Regions from separate parts of the Micromonospora matsumotoense genome, predicted to be linked through region 2. Evidence: riboswitches for the same ligand, from Rfam matches in the RefSeq annotation. Region 2 holds a riboswitch; each other region holds the start of a gene.
The links. Region 2 has a riboswitch for cobalamin ahead of ACQP1S_RS12140 (nitroreductase family protein). Riboswitches for the same ligand answer to the same signal wherever they lie in the genome.

Region 1 (5,378 bases), 1.7 Mb from region 2:
CGACCGCAGCCATGCTAATGCGATCGGTCAGAGATAGCTCACGCCGGTCAGTTCCTGCGCCGCCGTCCATAGTCGCCGGCCGACGGCGGGATCGGCGGCCTCCCGGCTGCACCGGACCTCGGTGACCGGACCCCAGGTCTGGAAGAGCCGGGAGGGGCCGAAGAACTGGCCGCCCCGTACCCCGGGATCGGTGGCGGCGCGTAGCTGCGGCAACGCGCCCCGCTCCACCGACTGGGTGGCGAGCAGGCCGAGCCACGCGATCACCCGGCCGCGGCGACCCCGGTTCTCCCACGCCCGGGGAGTCAGGTTGGTGCGGGTGATTCCGGGGTGGGCCAGCGTGCTCAGGGCCGGCGATCCGGCGGCGCGCAGCCGGCGGTCCAGTTCGACGCCGAAGATGGTGGTGGCGAGCTTGGACCGGCCGTAGGCGGCAGCGGCCCGGTAGCCACGCTCACCCATCAGGTCGGCGAAGTCCAGGTGTGCGTTCCGGTGGGTCACCGAGCTGAGGCTGACCACCCGGGCGGCCCGCGCCGCGGCCAGGTTGCCGAGCAGCAGGCCGGTCAGGGCGAAGTGGCCCAGCAGGTTGGTGGCGAGGTGCAGCTCGAAGCCGTCCGGGCTGGTGCGGCGCGGGCCGAGCAGCACCGCACCGGCGTTGTTGACCAGCAGATCCAGCACCGGGTGGTCGACGGTCAGCGTCGCCGCGAACGCCCGCACCGAGGCGAGGGAGGCCAGGTCCAACTCGCGTACCTCGACGTTCCCGCCGATCCGACGGGCGGCCTGCCGGCCGGCGGCGGTGTTGCGCACGGCGAGCACGACGTGCGCGCCGTGGCGGGCCAGCGCGGCGGCGGTGACCAGGCCGAGGCCCGAGTTCGCGCCGGTCACCACAGCGGTACGGCCGTGCTGGTCGGGGATACGGTCGGCGGTCCACTCGGTCATCTGCTGCTCCTGGGAGGTCGGGTGGACCGTCGACGTTAGGAGCAATCCGGACGGGATCGGTCGTTCCCGGTTGCCCAGGTCTGCTGGACCTACCATCGACGGTCCGGGCCGCGACACACTGGCGGCATGAGCCATCCGTACGCCCGCGAACTCGGCGACTTCCTACGCGCCCGGCGCGGCCGGCTGCACCCCCGCGACGTGGGCCTGGAGCCGGGCGGCCGGCGTAGGGTCACCGGGCTGCGACGCGAGGAACTGGCCCTGCTCGCCGGGTTGAGCACCGACTATTACCAGCGGATGGAGCAGGGCCGCGAGGTTCGCCCGTCCGACCAGGTGCTCGACGCGATCGCCAGCGCGCTCGGCCTCGACGACGAGGAGCGCCAGCACCTGTTCACCCTGGCCCGCGCCGCCCGCCGGCCGGTGCCCGCCCGGGTGGACCACGGTCCGGAGCGGGTGCCGGAGAGCACCCGGCGGCTGCTGCGGGTGCTGGACACCCCGGCGGTCGTGCTCGGTCGCCACCTGGACCTGCTCGCCTGGAACCCGTGGGCGGTGGCGCTGCTCGGCGACCCGGCGGCCCACCCGCCGGACCGGCTCAACATGCTCCTGCTGATGTTCGACGACCGGATGACCGGGGCGCGGGGCTGCGCGGCCTGGGAACAGCAGGCCATGGACTACATCGCCATGATGCGCGCCGCCGTCGCCACGGACCCCACCCATCCCCGGGCCACCGCGATCGTCGGTGAGCTGAGCATCCGCAGCGCCGAATTCCGGCGGCTGTGGTCCCGGCACGACGTGCGCGGGTCGGTCAGCGGCACCAAGACCTTCCAGGTCCCCGAGGTCGGCGACATCGTCCTGGACTGGGACACCTACCCGCTGCCCGGCAGTCCCGGCCCGGTCATGCTGGTCTTCACCGCCGAGCCGGGCAGCGCCGACGCGGACGCGCTGCGGCTGCTTGCCTCGCTGCGCGCGACCGGGCGGTCGCAGGAGAGTTATCCGACACGCCCACGCGACATCTAGTGTTGCATCTCCCCCATCCACGCCATATATGGTGTCCCACGCAGCTGGTTCTACCAAGCCCGAAGGGTGCGGTCGAGGCAACAGGGAACCCGGTGTGAATCCGGGACTGCCCCGCAGCGGTGAGTGGGAACGACCGCCGTCATCGAGCACTGGACCGCAAGGTCTGGGAAGCGACGGCCAGTAGGCGACCGGCGACCCCGGTCAGGCCCGCGAGTCCGAAGACCTGCCAGTGCGCCGTGCGCTGCTGCGCGCGGCGGTCGGAGGTCGCGCGGGACGACCGACGCCAGCACCCGGGCCGGCCGCTGCGCCGCGTCCGTTGGCGTTCTCCCGCGTCCGAGGGCCATCGGTGACAGCGAGGAGAGGTCATGACGAACGTAGCGGAGAGTCCCCCGTCCGATACCGACGGCGCGGAGTCACGCCGACCGGCGATGCGGGTGCGCAAGCGCAACGGCGACACCGAGCCGGTGGACGTCAACAAGATCGTCAAGGCGGTCGAGCGGTGGGCCACCGACCTGGACGAGGTCGACCCGCTGCGGGTGGCCACCAAGACGATCAGTGGCCTCTACGACGGGGCGACCACCGCCGAACTGGACAAGCTGTCGATCCAGACGGCCGCGGAGCTGATCGGCACGGAACCCCAGTACTCCCGGCTGGCCGCCCGGTTGTTGGCCGGCTACGTGGAGAAGGAGGTACGCGGGCAGGCGGTGGCGAGCTTCAGCCAGTCCATCCGGTACGGCCACGGCCTCGGCCTGGTCTCCGACGACACGGCCGCGTTCGTGGCCCGCAACGCCCGCAAGCTCGACGACGCGGTGGACCCGGCGGGTGACCTGCGGTTCGAGTACTTCGGGCTGCGCACGGTCGCCGACCGCTACCTGCTGCGGCACCCCGAGTCGCGGCTGGTGGTGGAGACCCCCCAGTACTGGCTGCTGCGGGTGGCCTGCGGGCTGTCGGAGACGCCGGGCGAGGCGATCGGGTTCTACCGGCTGATGTCGTCGCTGGCCTACCTGCCGAGTTCGCCGACGTTGTTCAACTCCGGCACCCGGCACACCCAGATGTCGTCGTGCTTCCTGGTCGACTCGCCGCGCGACGAGCTGGACTCGATCTACGAGCGCTACCACCAGGTGGCGAAGCTGTCGAAGTTCTCCGGCGGCATCGGCATCTCCTGGTCGCGGGTACGCGGCCGGGGCGCGCTGATCCGGGGCACCAACGGTCGGTCGAACGGAATCGTGCCGTTCCTCAAGACCCTCGACGCCGGGGTGGCGGCGGTCAACCAGGGCGGCCGGCGCAAGGGGGCGGCCTGCGTCTATCTGGAACCGTGGCATCCGGACGTCGAGGAGTTCCTGGAGCTGCGGGACAACACCGGCGAGGAGGCCCGGCGTACCCACAATCTCAACCTGGCCAACTGGATTCCGGACGAGTTCATGCGCCGGGTCGAGGCCGACGGCGACTGGTCGCTGATCGACCCGTCGGACGCCCCGGAGCTGCCCGACCTGTACGGCGAGGAGTTCGACGCCGCGTACCGGGTCGCGGAGAAGAAGGCGGTCCGGACGGTCCGGGCCCGGGACCTGTACGGCCGGATGATGCGCACCCTGGCGCAGACCGGCAACGGGTGGATCACGTTCAAGGACCCGGCCAACCGGCTGTCCAACCAGACCGGCGTCCCGGGCAACACGATCCACCTGTCCAACCTGTGCACCGAGATCCTGGAGGTGAACAGCGACACCGAGACGGCGGTCTGCAACCTGGGCTCGGTCAACCTCGGCGCGCACCTCACCGGGGACGGCGTCGACTGGGAGAAGCTGCGCGCCACGGTACGGACGGCGGTGGTGTTCCTGGACCGGGTGATCGACATCAACTACTACCCGGCCGCGCAGGCGGCGGCGTCCAACCCGCGCTGGCGGCCGGTCGGGCTGGGGCTGATGGGCCTGCAGGACGCGTTGTTCGCGTTGCGTCTGCCGTTCGACTCCGCCGGGGCCCGGGAGCTGTCCACCCGGGTGCAGGAGGAGATCTTCCTGACCGCCCTGGAGACGTCGACCGGCCTGGCCGAACGGTTCGGCGCGCACCCCGCGTACGCCGAGACCCGGGCGGCCCGGGGTGACCTGCACCCGGACCTGTGGGGGGTCGAACCCACCCAGGTCGACCGGTGGGCCGCGCTGCGGACCCGGATCGCGGCGCACGGCCTGCGCAACTCGCTGCTGGTGGCGATCGCCCCGACCGCCACCATCGCGTCGATCGCCGGCTGCTACGAGTGCATCGAGCCGCAGGTGTCCAACCTGTTCAAGCGCGAGACCATGTCCGGGGAGTTCCTTCAGATCAACACCTACCTGGTCCGCGAGCTGAAGGCGCGCGGGTTGTGGACGTCGGAGATCCGCGACCAGATCAAGCGGGCCGAGGGGTCGGTGCAGGGGATCGTCGACCTGCCCGCCGAGGTGCGGGAGTTGTTCCGCACCGCGTGGGAGCTGCCGCAGCGGGCGCTGATCGACCTGGCCGCCGCGCGGGCGCCCTACATCGACCAGTCGCAGTCGCTGAACCTGTTCCTGAGCGCGCCGACCATCGGCAAGCTGTCCTCGATGTACCTGCACGCCTGGAAGTCCGGGCTGAAGACCACCTACTACCTGCGGTCGCGTCCCGCGACCCGGATCCAGCAGGCCACCGTCACCGTCGCCCCGGTCGTCGCGGCCGGCGATGCCGAGGCGCTGGCCTGCTCCCTGGAGAACCCCGAGAGCTGCGAGGCCTGCCAGTGACCACCGTCGACGAACCCCGCACCGGTGAGCGGCACCTGCTGCTCGACCCCGGCATGGACCTCACCCTGCGGCCGATGCGCTACCCGCACTTCTTCGACCGGTTCAAGGACGCCATCCGCAACACCTGGACGGTGGAGGAGGTCGACCTGCACTCCGACCTCGCCGACCTGGAACGGCTCTCGCCGGCCGAGCGGCATCTGGTGTCCCGGTTGGTGGCGTTCTTCGCCACCGGCGACACCATCGTCGCCAACAACCTGGTGCTCAACCTCTATCAGCACGTCAACTCCCCGGAGGGCCGGCTCTACCTGTCCCGGCAGCTGTTCGAGGAAGCCGTACACGTGCAGTTCTATCTGAACCTGCTCGACACCTACGTCCCCGACGAGCAGGAACGCTTCGCCGCGTTCGCCGCCATCGAGAACATCCCCTCGATCCGGCGCAAGGCCGAGTTCTGCTTCCGTTGGATCGACTCGGTCTTCGGCCTGCGGGAGCTGCGCACCCGCGCCGACCGGCGGGCGTTCCTGCTCAACCTGATCTGCTTCGCCGCCTGCATCGAGGGGCTGTTCTTCTACGGCGCGTTCGCCTACGTCTACTTCCTGCGGTCCCGGGGGCTGCTCAACGGATTGGCCTCCGGCACCAACTGGGTCTTCCGCGACGAGTCGATGCACATGGCGTTCGCGTTCGACGTGG
Region 2 (5,378 bases):
CGCACCGGCGTCCATCGTGCTCGCGCCCGCCCGCAGCGGCGACCCGCTGGTCGAGCTGGACGCGCTCATCGGCCTACGCGACGTCAAGGCGCAGGTGCGCCTGCTGGTCGCGGAGGCTCGGGCCGAGAGCCTGCGGACCCGGGCCGGGCTGGCGGTGGGGGGAGGATCCCGGCACCTGGTGTTCGTCGGCAACCCGGGCACGGCGAAGACCACAGTGGCCCGGATGATCGCCCGGATCTACGCCGACCTCGGGTTGCTCGGCTCCGGCCATCTGGTCGAGGTGACCCGGACCGACCTGATCGGCCCGTACATCGGGCAGACCGGCCCGCGCGTCCACGCGGCGTTCGAACGGGCGCTCGGGGGCGTGCTCTTCATCGACGAGGCGTACTCGTTGTCGATGTCCGACTCGCCGAAGGACTTCGGCCACGAGGCGATCGCCACGCTGCTCAAGCTGATGGAGGACCATCGCGACGACCTGGTGGTGATCGCAGCCGGCTACGACCGTGAGATGCGGCGGTTCCTCGAGTCGAACAGCGGACTGGCATCTCGTTTCCCGAAGATCCTCGAGTTCCCCGACTACGACCTCGACGAACTGGTGCAGATCTTCACCGTCCTCGCCGACGACGCCGGCTATCAGCTCGCTGACAACGTACGGGACCGGGTACGAGCGACGCTGGCCCGCCTTTCCCGAGGGCCGTCGTTCGGCAACGGCCGCACCGTACGCAACCTGCTGGAGGCGACCATCGCCAAGCAGGCGACGCGGATCATCGAGCTGACCGACGCGCCAGCGGAGGTCGTGCGGAGGCTGCTGGCAGAGGATCTGCCGACTGAGTTCGGCGACCAGGACACACCGCCTGCGATCGGCCAGTATCTGTGAGGGACCACCTGGATTCCCGCTGATCGCACGGCTGCCTGACTCGGAACGCTGATCGCGCGGCGGCCTGCCTCGGAACCAGGCCATCACCCATCCGGGCGGCAGTTGGTCATGGTGGTCTTCCGGCTGTTCTGATACGGCGATGGCGGCATCATTTTGTCGGTGCCGCCACCGCCGCCGGTGTGGCTGTCGGTCACTTGAGCCAGGGCAGGCGGCGGACGATGGGAAGCCTGCCCCACATCCCGCCGAACCCGAGGGTGTCACCGGCGGCCGTGAGGGCGAGCAGACCCAGCACCCCGACGTAGATCAGGTGGTCGTCCATGAAGGGGTTGTTCTCCGGAGGCAGTACCGCGGTCCACATCAGCACGAGCAGCAGGCCGCCGGCGGCAGCGGCCAGGCGCATGCCCACACCGAGGATCAACGCGGTCCCGATCGCCGCCAAGCCGATCATGAAGAGCCAGTCGGCCCAGGCCGCACCGGCGATGCTGTGGTAGATCCCCTCGAAGGGGCCGGCCACCGCGTTGCCGAGGAAGCCCTTGGTCGGGCTGCCGCCGTTGATCCAGGCACCCTTGTCGGGGGTGGCAAGACCAAGACCGAAGAGCTTGTCGATGAACGCCCACAGAAACACCCAGCCCAGCGCCAGACGCAGACCAGCGAGCGCGTACCGGGTGGCCCTGTTCCTGGTCGTCTCGGTGATCGTGGCGCCGGTCGCGCCGATGGTCACCATCGCGCCGCCGCGCTCGGTGGTGATCTGGCCCTGTTCGTTGGTGGGGTGCTGGACGACGGTCATCGCGTCCACGTCCTTCCTCGTCGTTGTTGCACCCCTATGCCACCGAGAATCCGTGTCGAGGAGCAGTGCCACCATGCCGCACCTCGCGGGACCTTCGGCCCCCGAAGCCACCAGCGAACTGCGCGGGCAGCGACCGTCGCCACTCAGGGAATCGCGCCCGCGAGGTCCCTCAGCCGTGCTGCGGCCGGGATGGGTCTCGGTGGCGGCGAGCCAGAGGTTCTGGATGGCCAGGCAGACCGAGTAGAGGCCGGCGTCGGCGATCGCGTGCCGCCCGAGCACGGCCGGGCCCCCGCGCTCCGGGTCGTACGTGACGACGACCGACAGCGTCGACTCCCGCACCCCGTCGATCTTGATACGCGCGAACCGTTCGGCCGCCGCGCCGTCCAGGGTGGCGGCGAACCTGACCCGCTCGGCCTGCACGTGCCGGTGGAACCGGCGACGGACGGCGGGGTCACGGACCAGGACGAAGTCCCACGGCTGCGAGTAGCCGACGCTGGGCGCGGCGTGCGCGGCGTCGAGGATCCGGTGCAGGGTGTCGGCCGGCACCGGCCCCCCGGTGAACTGGGCCCGCACGTCCCGGCGGCGATGGATGGCATCGTAGAGTTCCACAGGCAGGCTCCCGCTGCGCTCGGCCCACCCCCGACGGGTGGGCGGTCGACGCGAGGCCGGTCTTCGGACTCCCGGATCGATGCCAGCCCGTCCGCCTTCCCAGCCCTACGGCCAGTGGCTGCGCTCCTCGCGCATGGACGGTCGCTCCCCGGTCACCGCGGCGGGCCCGTGCCGGATTCACACCGGCTTCCCGATTCTCCCCGCACCCGCGGGGCACCTCGCATGGTCATGCCGCCGCCGATGCCAACTCGCGTCAGCGGCGCAGGTCGGCGACGCCTACCAGTCCATGCTCGCCTGGGCGCTGGCGCGCATGGACGAGGGCGCAGAGTCGGCACCGACCCGGTCGATGCCCGGAGCGTCGGTGTGGTCGCCGTGCGTGCCGAGTCGGTCCGCCGCACCGGGCGAGGTCAGCGCCGGCCTGGTCGCGATGGTCTGGCCCATCCCACGGTTGTCGATGGTGACCATCGCGACGCGGCCGTCGAGGTGAGAAGGCGCCCAGGACCGTCGCTACAGGCCCAGGCTGCGCAGGGTCGGCACGGTCCGACCCACCCAGGCGAGATCGGCATCTTCGCGGGCACCCTGGGTGCGTTGCGTGCCGGCCAGGAACCACAGGAAGTAGGTCGTGTAACCGGGCGCGCTGACCACGGTGTGGTAGCCCTCGGGCATCATCTGCATCACGTGCTCGCGGATGGTGACGTTCTCCTCGTACCCGTCGTCGGTGTAGACCCGGCTGATACCGAACCCGTCCGCCGGGTTGACGCGGTAGTAGTACATCTCCTCGTGTGCGGCCTCGGCGGGCAGGTCGTCGACCCGGTGCCGGTGTGGCGGGTAGGTGCTCCAGTTGCCCGAGGGCGTGTAGGTCTCACCGACGATGAGCCGGCGGGCGGGCAGGTCCGGTTGGGCGATCTCGGTGAGGATCTGGTGGTAGTTGCGGCCGAAGTTGGCTGCCCCCCAGCGGCCGGTCGCGACCTGCTCCGGCACGATGACGTAGGGGTCGGTGGCCAGATCGCTGGGGGCGCTGGGGAGGGCGACCTCCACGTCGGTGACGGCCTCCACGGTGATCGAGGAACCGGCCGGGAGGTAGACCGAGTGCGGTTTGCCGGAGAACACGTCCGGGCGTCGGCCGACCTGCGGGAAGTGGTGGCCGGCGACGGTGAAGTCGGCGGTGCCACCGAGGATGACGGCCAGGATCTCCCGGTCACCGGACTCGCCGGTCCAGGACTCGCCAGCCGACAGCCGCAGCAGGGTGAAGTCCAACAGCCGACAGGGGTTGAAGGGCAGCGTGTTCCGGCCGACGGCGGCGGGAATGGCGCAGTGGTAGCGGTAGTCCATGGTCACCTTTCGTGGGATGCGGGGCAGTGCGGGTCGGTCGCGGTGATCACCAGGGGCTGGTCCAGCCCGGGATGGTGGCGCGGGTGAGGGCTTCCAGGTAGAAGTAGTCGCCCCACAGGGTTCCCTCGTCGACGCCGACACCCTTGGGTTTGTCGTAGACGCCGTGCAGGATCAGCGCGTTCGAGACCGGCTGGCCACCGGTGGAGTAGTGGTCGATGAGCGAACGCAGGATCTCGGCGGCGGCGGTGCGGTACCGGCCGGCGCTGGCCGTGTCGGTGAGGTTGTCCGCGAGTTCGTACAGGCCGCAGACGGCGATGGCCGCGGCGGAACTGTCCCGTTCCTGGCCGCTGCCGTCGCCGAACTCCAGGTCCCAGTACGCGACGCGGTCGGCGGGCAGGTGGGCGAGGAAACGGTCGGCGCAGGCGCTCGCGGCGACGAGCAGCGCGGGATCGCCGATGTGCCGGTGGTTGAGGCTGAACCCGTAGATGCCCCAGGCCTGCCCGCGGGCCCAGCAGGAGTTGTCGGCGTGGCCCTGTTCGGTTTCGCCGCGCAGCGGCACACCGCTGTCCGGATCCCAGTAGAAGGTGTGGAAGGTGGTGCCGTCCGGGCGCAGGATGTGCTGGCGCAGTTGGGCGGTGTGCCGGCGGGCCGCGGCGGCGTAGCGGTCGTCGCCGGTGGTGTAGCTGGCCCAGAAGAGCAGCGGCGTGTTCATGAGGCTGTCGATGATGGTGCGGCCGCGTTGGCGTGGATCGTCGAGGTCGCCCCAGGCCTGGATGATTCCGGCGGGTTCGAGCACGCGCGTCATCAGGTGGTCGGCGGCGGCGAGCGCCGCGCCCCGGGCCTGCGGGTCACCGGTACGGCGGGCCGGGTTGACGCAGGCGAGGGTGTAGAGGAACCCGAGGTCGTGGGTGCCGAGGTCGATGCCGTGGTTCACTCGCGACGCGAAACTGTCCACGTGGGACAGGGCGGCCCGCAGGTGACGGTCGTCACCGGTCAGGTCGTACGCCAACCAGAGCATGCCGGGCCAGAAGCTGGTGGTCCAGCCGACGTTGGCGCCCTCCGGTTGGCCGACGCCCGGTGGTCGGAGCGGGTAGCGGTTGGCGTCGGTGGTGTCCGCGGGGTACCGGTCGCCGAAGGTGGCGATGTTCGCGTCGATGGTGCGTATCGCCGCGGCCACCGCAGCCGCCACGGCCTCTGCGTCGGAGTGGGGACGGACGTTGGTTGCCGTCATGGATGCTGTTCTCCCTCGTGGGTCCGGTCCGGTGCCGGGCAGGTGTGTCATCGACGTCCCCGCTCGGTGGCCGGAACGTGGTGGTCAGGTGCGCTGGGCTGCGGCCGTCGGTGGGTCGAGGACGGCCCGCAGGGTGAAGCGGCTGTTGGCCCAGACGACGTAGAGCAGCGGCGCGGCGGCGAGGCCGAGGGCGAGCGCGGGGCGGGCCGCCAGGAGCTGGACGAGCAGCGCGAGCACGAGCAGAGACGCAACGGTGAGGTACCACCGGCGCACCGCCAGAAATCCGCAGGCACGGGCCACGTCGCGCAGCGGCGCGGTGGGTCGCTCGGCGACGGTCACCAACCCGAGCAGCGTGGTCGCCACGGTGAGGACGATCAGGGTCGCCAGTACCGGCAGGGCGAGTGCCCCGACCCGGTGGCCCCACGCGGCGCGGGCGTCGACGGCGAGCACGACCAGGGCCGCCATGGCTGCCGCCGTCCAGAGCATCGCCGGCCGGGCGGTGGCCCGCCAGGCGCGACCGTAGGTGCGCAGCACGCCGCCGG
Region 3 (5,378 bases), 2.2 Mb from region 2:
CGCACCAGACGACGGCGGCGGGTGTCAGGCACGGACAACTGGTAGGAGGGCTTACCGGTACGGCGCGACACGGCATCTCCTTGCGTCGATGAATGCCTGCTCGCAGCCTAGCCCTGCCCTCCGCCGCCAGTCGACACCCAGCATGCACCCGAGGGCCTCATCCCGGCGTCGGAAACGGCGTTGCGGGCGTAGCACGCGCGTTTCATCTGGAGCCGTCCTTCCACTGTGAGCGCCGAGAGCAACGTGAGAAGCACTGTGGCCGAGGACGCGGATGTGTGGACGGGGCAGCAGGCGCGGCGGGCCGCAGCGGTTCGTCGCGGTGCCCCAGCGGTTCGCCGGTCAGGCCCTCGCCGTCGATGGACGGCAGGTCGAGGCGGCGCTGCTGGTGGCGGCGCTGCTGGTGGCGGCGACGCTGCGCCGGGTCGCCGAGCAGGCTGGGCAGGTGGCCGGCGGGCCGGCGGAGAATGTACGGCTGGTGGTGCCGGCCGGGTGGGGCCGCGACGGCGCACCTGGATGCGGCGCATCGCGCCGGGCTGGGGCAGCCCCATCTGGTGGAGGCCCGGTCGCGGTGGCGGATCATCCAGTGTGGTGGGTCGTCGATTCGTTGGTAGATGGCTGGTATGGGTGGTGGCCGTGGTCCGAAGCTCTTCATGGACGACCACCTGATCTACGTCGGGGTGCTGGGTCTACTCGCCCTCACGGCCGCCGGTGACACCCTCGGGTTCGGCGGGGTGTGGGGCAGGCTTCCCATCGTCCGCCGCCTGCCCTGGCTCAAGTGACCGACAGCCACACCGGCGGCGATGGCGGCACCGACAAATGATGCCGTCATCGCCGTATCAGAACAGCCGGAAGACCATCATGACCATCTGCCGCCCGGGTGGGTGATGGCCTGGCTCCGAGGCCGGCCGCTGCGCGATCAGCGTTCCGATTCGGGCAGCCGTGTGTCGGCGCTGGACGGTGGCCATGGTGTGCAGCACCCGGTTGATCTGCCGGTTCCCGGCACGGGAGAGCCGATGGCGTACCTGCTCGCCGGAGGACGCGTCGATGGGGGCGGTGCCGTTCCAGGAGGCGAAGTGGGCCCGGTTCGGGAATCGGGTGATGTCACCGGCCTCGACCAGCAGCCGGGCGGCGCCGGACGGCCCGATGCCGTGCAGATCCATCAGCGTGGTGCCGGTGGAGGCGACCAGTTCCTTGAGTTCCTTGCCTGCCTCCTTGGAGCGCCGGTAGATCCGTCGCTGCGTTACCTTGCTACCCGTGTTCGTTCCAGACTCTCTCGCCTCCACGTTCATCGCTGCGCCTGACCCAGCCTGGCAGCAGCAGGGAGCCGCGCTCATCCACGAGTTGCAGGCCGTTTTAGGTCCGGCGGCGCGGCGGGTGGATCACATCGGCAGCACCTCGATCCCCGGCATGGCAGCCAAGCCGGTGCTAGACCTGCAGGTCAGCGTCGCTGACCTCGACGCCGCCGCAGCCGTGTTCGATGAACCACTGGCCGCCCTCGGATTCTGCCGACGACCATACGAGCGAGACCATGTTCCGGCCGGTCGTGACGACCCGCCAGATAGGTGGGCCAAGCGGTACTGGAACAAGCGAAGCGCCGGTGAGCGGCATGTCAACCTGCATTGTCGGCTCGCAGGCTCACCGAATGAGCGGCTCGCCTTGCTGTTCCGGGACTGGTTCAGGGCGCACCCGCCGGCAGTGCCAGCGTACGCACGGTTCAAGGGCACTCTGGCCGCCGCCGTCGGCGACCTGGACGTCTACACGGACGTCAAAGACCCGGTGGTCGACCTCGTCGTGACCATCGCGGAGGAATGGGCTACCGCCACCGGCTGGCACCCGGGCGGCGTCGACCGTTGAGGACTGGCTGCCCGTTGGCCGGCTCGCACCGCATCCGCTTCTGCCGCGATTCGGACGACACCCACGCCCACCAGTTACTCATCGTGAGAAGCGGGCGTGCGTCGCCGGTGCGACCGGCGCCGCCAACTACCCGTCTTTCCGCTTCGCGGAACGCTTGCAGGACAACGGGATCCTGCCATCGAGGGGCTCCGTCGGCGACAGCTACGACGCCCTGATGGAGAACTTCTGGTCCACACTGAGCTACCGCACGTCCTGGCGGACCTGCGACGAGGCCGAGAACGCGATCTTCACCTACCTCGACGGCTGGTACAAACACCCGCCGTATCCAGAAGGAACTGGGCTACCTCGGCCCGAACGAATACGAGACCGCCTGGCACAGCCAGACGAACCACCTATCGCCACCCCTGCGCCAGCCGGCAGCAGGTAACCACCGCTCCATCAAAGCGGGGGAACTCACGGCTGCGGCCGTCGATTCTGGTGGAGCGCGTCGAGCCCGGGTTCGAGCTGATCGATACGGTCGCCGAACGTCGGTCACGGCCCCCACGCCTCAAACGTCGATCATGCTGATGAGCTGCCGCAATTCCAGACCAGGAAGGTGCGGCCGGAGTATCAGAGCCTGTCCGGCGTGCGCGTGGGTCACGCGCACGCCGGACGCGGGATGGCTCTACTGCCAGGGGCCGCCGCGGCAGATGAACTGGGTGGTGCCGCTGTACTGGGTCGTACTGCCGTCGAAGTAGCTGTAGCTGGCCTGCACCGGGTGGCCGAGGTTGCTGGCCGGGCAGGCGGCGAAGAGGGTCGACCCGGCGGTGAAGGTGCCGACACTGCCGGAGTACCAGGTGATGCTCCAGGTCGTCGTGCCGGTGCTGTTGCCGTCGCAGTAGAACTGTGATGCGCCGGACTCGCAGAAGGGCGCCGGGGCGGCGGCGAGGGCCGGGGTGGCGGCGGCGAGGCTCAGGGCGCTAAGGGCGGACGCCGCCAGGACCTTGACGGTGGTACGCATGGAACTCCTCCTGACGTAGCCGAGCGATGACTCAAGGCAACGCCAGCCTAGCCACCGCATAGACGTACCTGAATTAGCTGTTCGGTCGATCAGTCACCCGCTGCGACCAGCGGTCCTGGTGCACCGCCTCGGCGAGGGGCCTGCGCCGCCGCCACCCGTGCCGTTCCAGGTCGGGCACGGCCTCCAGGTGCGTGACCGGCCCGACGCAGAGCCAGGCCACCGGCCGGATGCCGGCCGGCACGCCTAGCAGGTGGGCGAGGAACGCCTCCCGGTAGAAGGAGACCCACCCGACGCCCAGCCCCTCGGCGGTGGCGGCGAGCCAGAAGTTCTGGATGGCCAGGCAGACCGAGTAGAGGCCGGCGTCGGCGATCGCGTGCCGCCCGAGCACGGCCGGGCCCCCGCGCTGCGGGTCGTAGGTGACGACGACCGACAGTGTCGACTCCCGCACCCCGTCGATCTTGATACGCGCGAACCGTTCGGCCGCCGCGCCGTCCAGGGTGGCGGCGAACCTGACCCGCTCGGCCTGCACGTGCCGATGGAACCGGCGACGGACGGCGGAGTCACGGACCAGGACGAAGTCCCACGGCTGCGAGTAGCCGACGCTGGGCGCGGCGTGCGCGGCGTCGAGGATCCGGTGCAGGGTGTCGGCCGGCACCGGCCCCCCGGTGAACTGGGCCCGGACGTCCCGGCGGCGATGGATGGCATCGTAGAGTTCCACAGGCAGGCTCCCGCTGCGCTCGGCCCACCCCCGACGGGTGGGCGGTCGACGCGAGGCCGGTCTTCGGACTCCCGGATCGACGCCAGCCCGTCCGCCTTCCCAGCCCTACGGCCAGTGGCTGCGCTCCTCGCGCATGGACGGTGGCTCCCCGGTCACCGCGGCGGGCCCGTGCCGGATTCACACCGGCTTCCCGATTCTCCCCGCACGCGGGGCACCTCGCATGATCATGCCGCCGACGATGCTACAGAGGTTGAAGGGACAGGTGGAGCGAGGCGCTCGGGTCGGCGCAGGATCCCGCGACAGCGGGCGCTCGTCAGTTGTCACAGCTGATGTTCGTCGGGCACCTGTGGACCGTTCGGCGGGGGTGCTACGGCGTACCGGGAAGCCGAACCGTGACGAGGAGACCTCCGTGGGAGTCGGGCACGAGGTCGAGGGTCCCGGCGTGGGCGCGGACAATGCTGTGCACGATGGCGAGACCGAGGCCGACACCGGCGTGTTCGTCGGTGCGTACGCGTTCCGTTCCGCGCTGGAAGGGTTCGGTGAAGGTCGACACCAGTGCGGGTGGGAGCCGGCGGCCGTGTTCCCGATCCGCAGCAGGCTCCTGTCGCCGTGCGCCCCGGTGTGGACCGTCACGGAGCCGTCGGCGGGAAGGTGGTGCACGATGGCGTTCTGCACGAGGTTCGTCACCATCCGGAGCAGGAGTTCGGCGGAGCCGCTGGTGCGGGGGCAAGGCTGGTCCGACGTGCCTCCGCCGGGGTACGCCACCAGTGGCGGGACGCCAGCCCGGCCAGCACGGCACCGGTGGCGTTGACCAGGACGTCATCCACCGACGACACCCGGTCCAGCCACAGGACGTACTGGGCGGTTTCCACCAGGATCGAGCAGCCCGCGCCGAGCGCCAGGATCCGCGGCATCGAGGCGAACGCCACGAACCGCACCGGGGCGAAGAACCCCAGCGCCGCAAAGATCAGCAGGTTGCCGCCGATCCCGACCGGCCCCATCGTGACCAGGTCCCGCAACGGGACCAGACTCACCCGACCGGGGCCGAGTCCCGCCGCCGCCCCCGGCATCAGGGTCATCCACACCAACGGCACCGTCCCGTAGACCATGCCCACCTCGGCCAGCGACAGCCGCCACACCGGGACGACGCCGGCAGCACGCCGACAGCGCGCCAGCGCCCACACCGCCAGGGCCGCCAACGGCAGCCCCACCAACATCATCAGCACCACCCCGTTGAACGTGTCGTAGCAGCCGTGCCACCGCCCGGCCAGACACCTCGGAGCGGACATCAGGAGCGGCCGCCGTACCACGAACGCCACGCCCGCCAACCCGAGAAGAGCCAGGCCGGCGGGCAGGATCCGGCGGACGAGACGGGACGGTACCGACGGGGATGTGCTGTGGTCCATGCCCCCATCGAAGCCGGCGGCCCGTTGCGGTGGCGTATGCGATTCTCCATACGTCCGCGATACACGCGCCGAGCGCCGTCGTCCGCGCCCCGGCCCGTAGCCCTGCTGCCAACTGCCGGACGGCACAGCAACGGCGAGATGATGCACTCGGCGCAGAGACCGTCAGCCGCCGTTGTCTGGTGGCGGGGTGACGAGCGCGCCGGTGATCGCAGCCTCCTGCCGCAGGAGGAGGTCCGGTATCTGCACGTTGTCGTCAACCTGACCTCATCCAGCCCGCCCATGTTCCTGACCACGGCTTCCGCATCGGCGAGGGCCCGTGAGCGCAACGCTCACCGAGGACGAAGCGCTGGTAGCTCCCACCGCGTGCACGGGGCAGCACACCAGCGCTACCAGCGAGAGC

Region 1: it holds a riboswitch for cobalamin, as region 2 does, so the genes downstream of both, ACQP1S_RS19625 (ribonucleoside-diphosphate reductase subunit alpha) here and ACQP1S_RS12140 (nitroreductase family protein) in region 2, are expected to answer to the same signal.
Region 3: it holds a riboswitch for cobalamin, as region 2 does, so the genes downstream of both, bluB (5,6-dimethylbenzimidazole synthase) here and ACQP1S_RS12140 (nitroreductase family protein) in region 2, are expected to answer to the same signal.

Annotation. Positions count from the first base shown of each region.
Region 1 covers NZ_CP192025.1:4,479,069-4,484,446, forward strand. Annotated here, with positions in the region: gene ACQP1S_RS19615 (oxidoreductase) at 28-933, opposite strand; gene ACQP1S_RS19620 (helix-turn-helix transcriptional regulator) at 1,060-1,947, shown strand; cobalamin riboswitch at 1,974-2,193, shown strand; gene ACQP1S_RS19625 (ribonucleoside-diphosphate reductase subunit alpha) at 2,313-4,691, shown strand; gene ACQP1S_RS19630 (ribonucleotide-diphosphate reductase subunit beta) at 4,745-5,378, shown strand, end outside.
Region 2 covers NZ_CP192025.1:2,744,746-2,750,123, reverse strand. Annotated here, with positions in the region: gene ACQP1S_RS12150 (AAA family ATPase) at 1-877, shown strand, start outside; gene ACQP1S_RS12145 (hypothetical protein) at 1,068-1,664, opposite strand; partial or broken gene ACQP1S_RS12140 (nitroreductase family protein) at 1,863-2,273, opposite strand; cobalamin riboswitch at 2,311-2,509, opposite strand; gene ACQP1S_RS12135 (hypothetical protein) at 2,550-2,714, opposite strand; gene iolB (5-deoxy-glucuronate isomerase) at 2,781-3,605, opposite strand; gene ACQP1S_RS12125 (glycoside hydrolase family 88 protein) at 3,652-4,836, opposite strand; gene ACQP1S_RS12120 (hypothetical protein) at 4,921-5,378, opposite strand, start outside.
Region 3 covers NZ_CP192025.1:4,987,419-4,992,796, forward strand. Annotated here, with positions in the region: gene ACQP1S_RS20985 (hypothetical protein) at 1-71, opposite strand, end outside; gene ACQP1S_RS20990 (hypothetical protein) at 651-779, shown strand; gene ACQP1S_RS20995 (transposase) at 837-1,283, opposite strand; gene ACQP1S_RS21000 (GrpB family protein) at 1,255-1,854, shown strand; gene ACQP1S_RS21005 (hypothetical protein) at 2,519-2,854, opposite strand; gene bluB (5,6-dimethylbenzimidazole synthase) at 2,928-3,572, opposite strand; cobalamin riboswitch at 3,610-3,806, opposite strand; gene ACQP1S_RS21015 (ATP-binding protein) at 3,940-4,371, opposite strand; gene ACQP1S_RS21020 (VanZ family protein) at 4,256-4,978, opposite strand.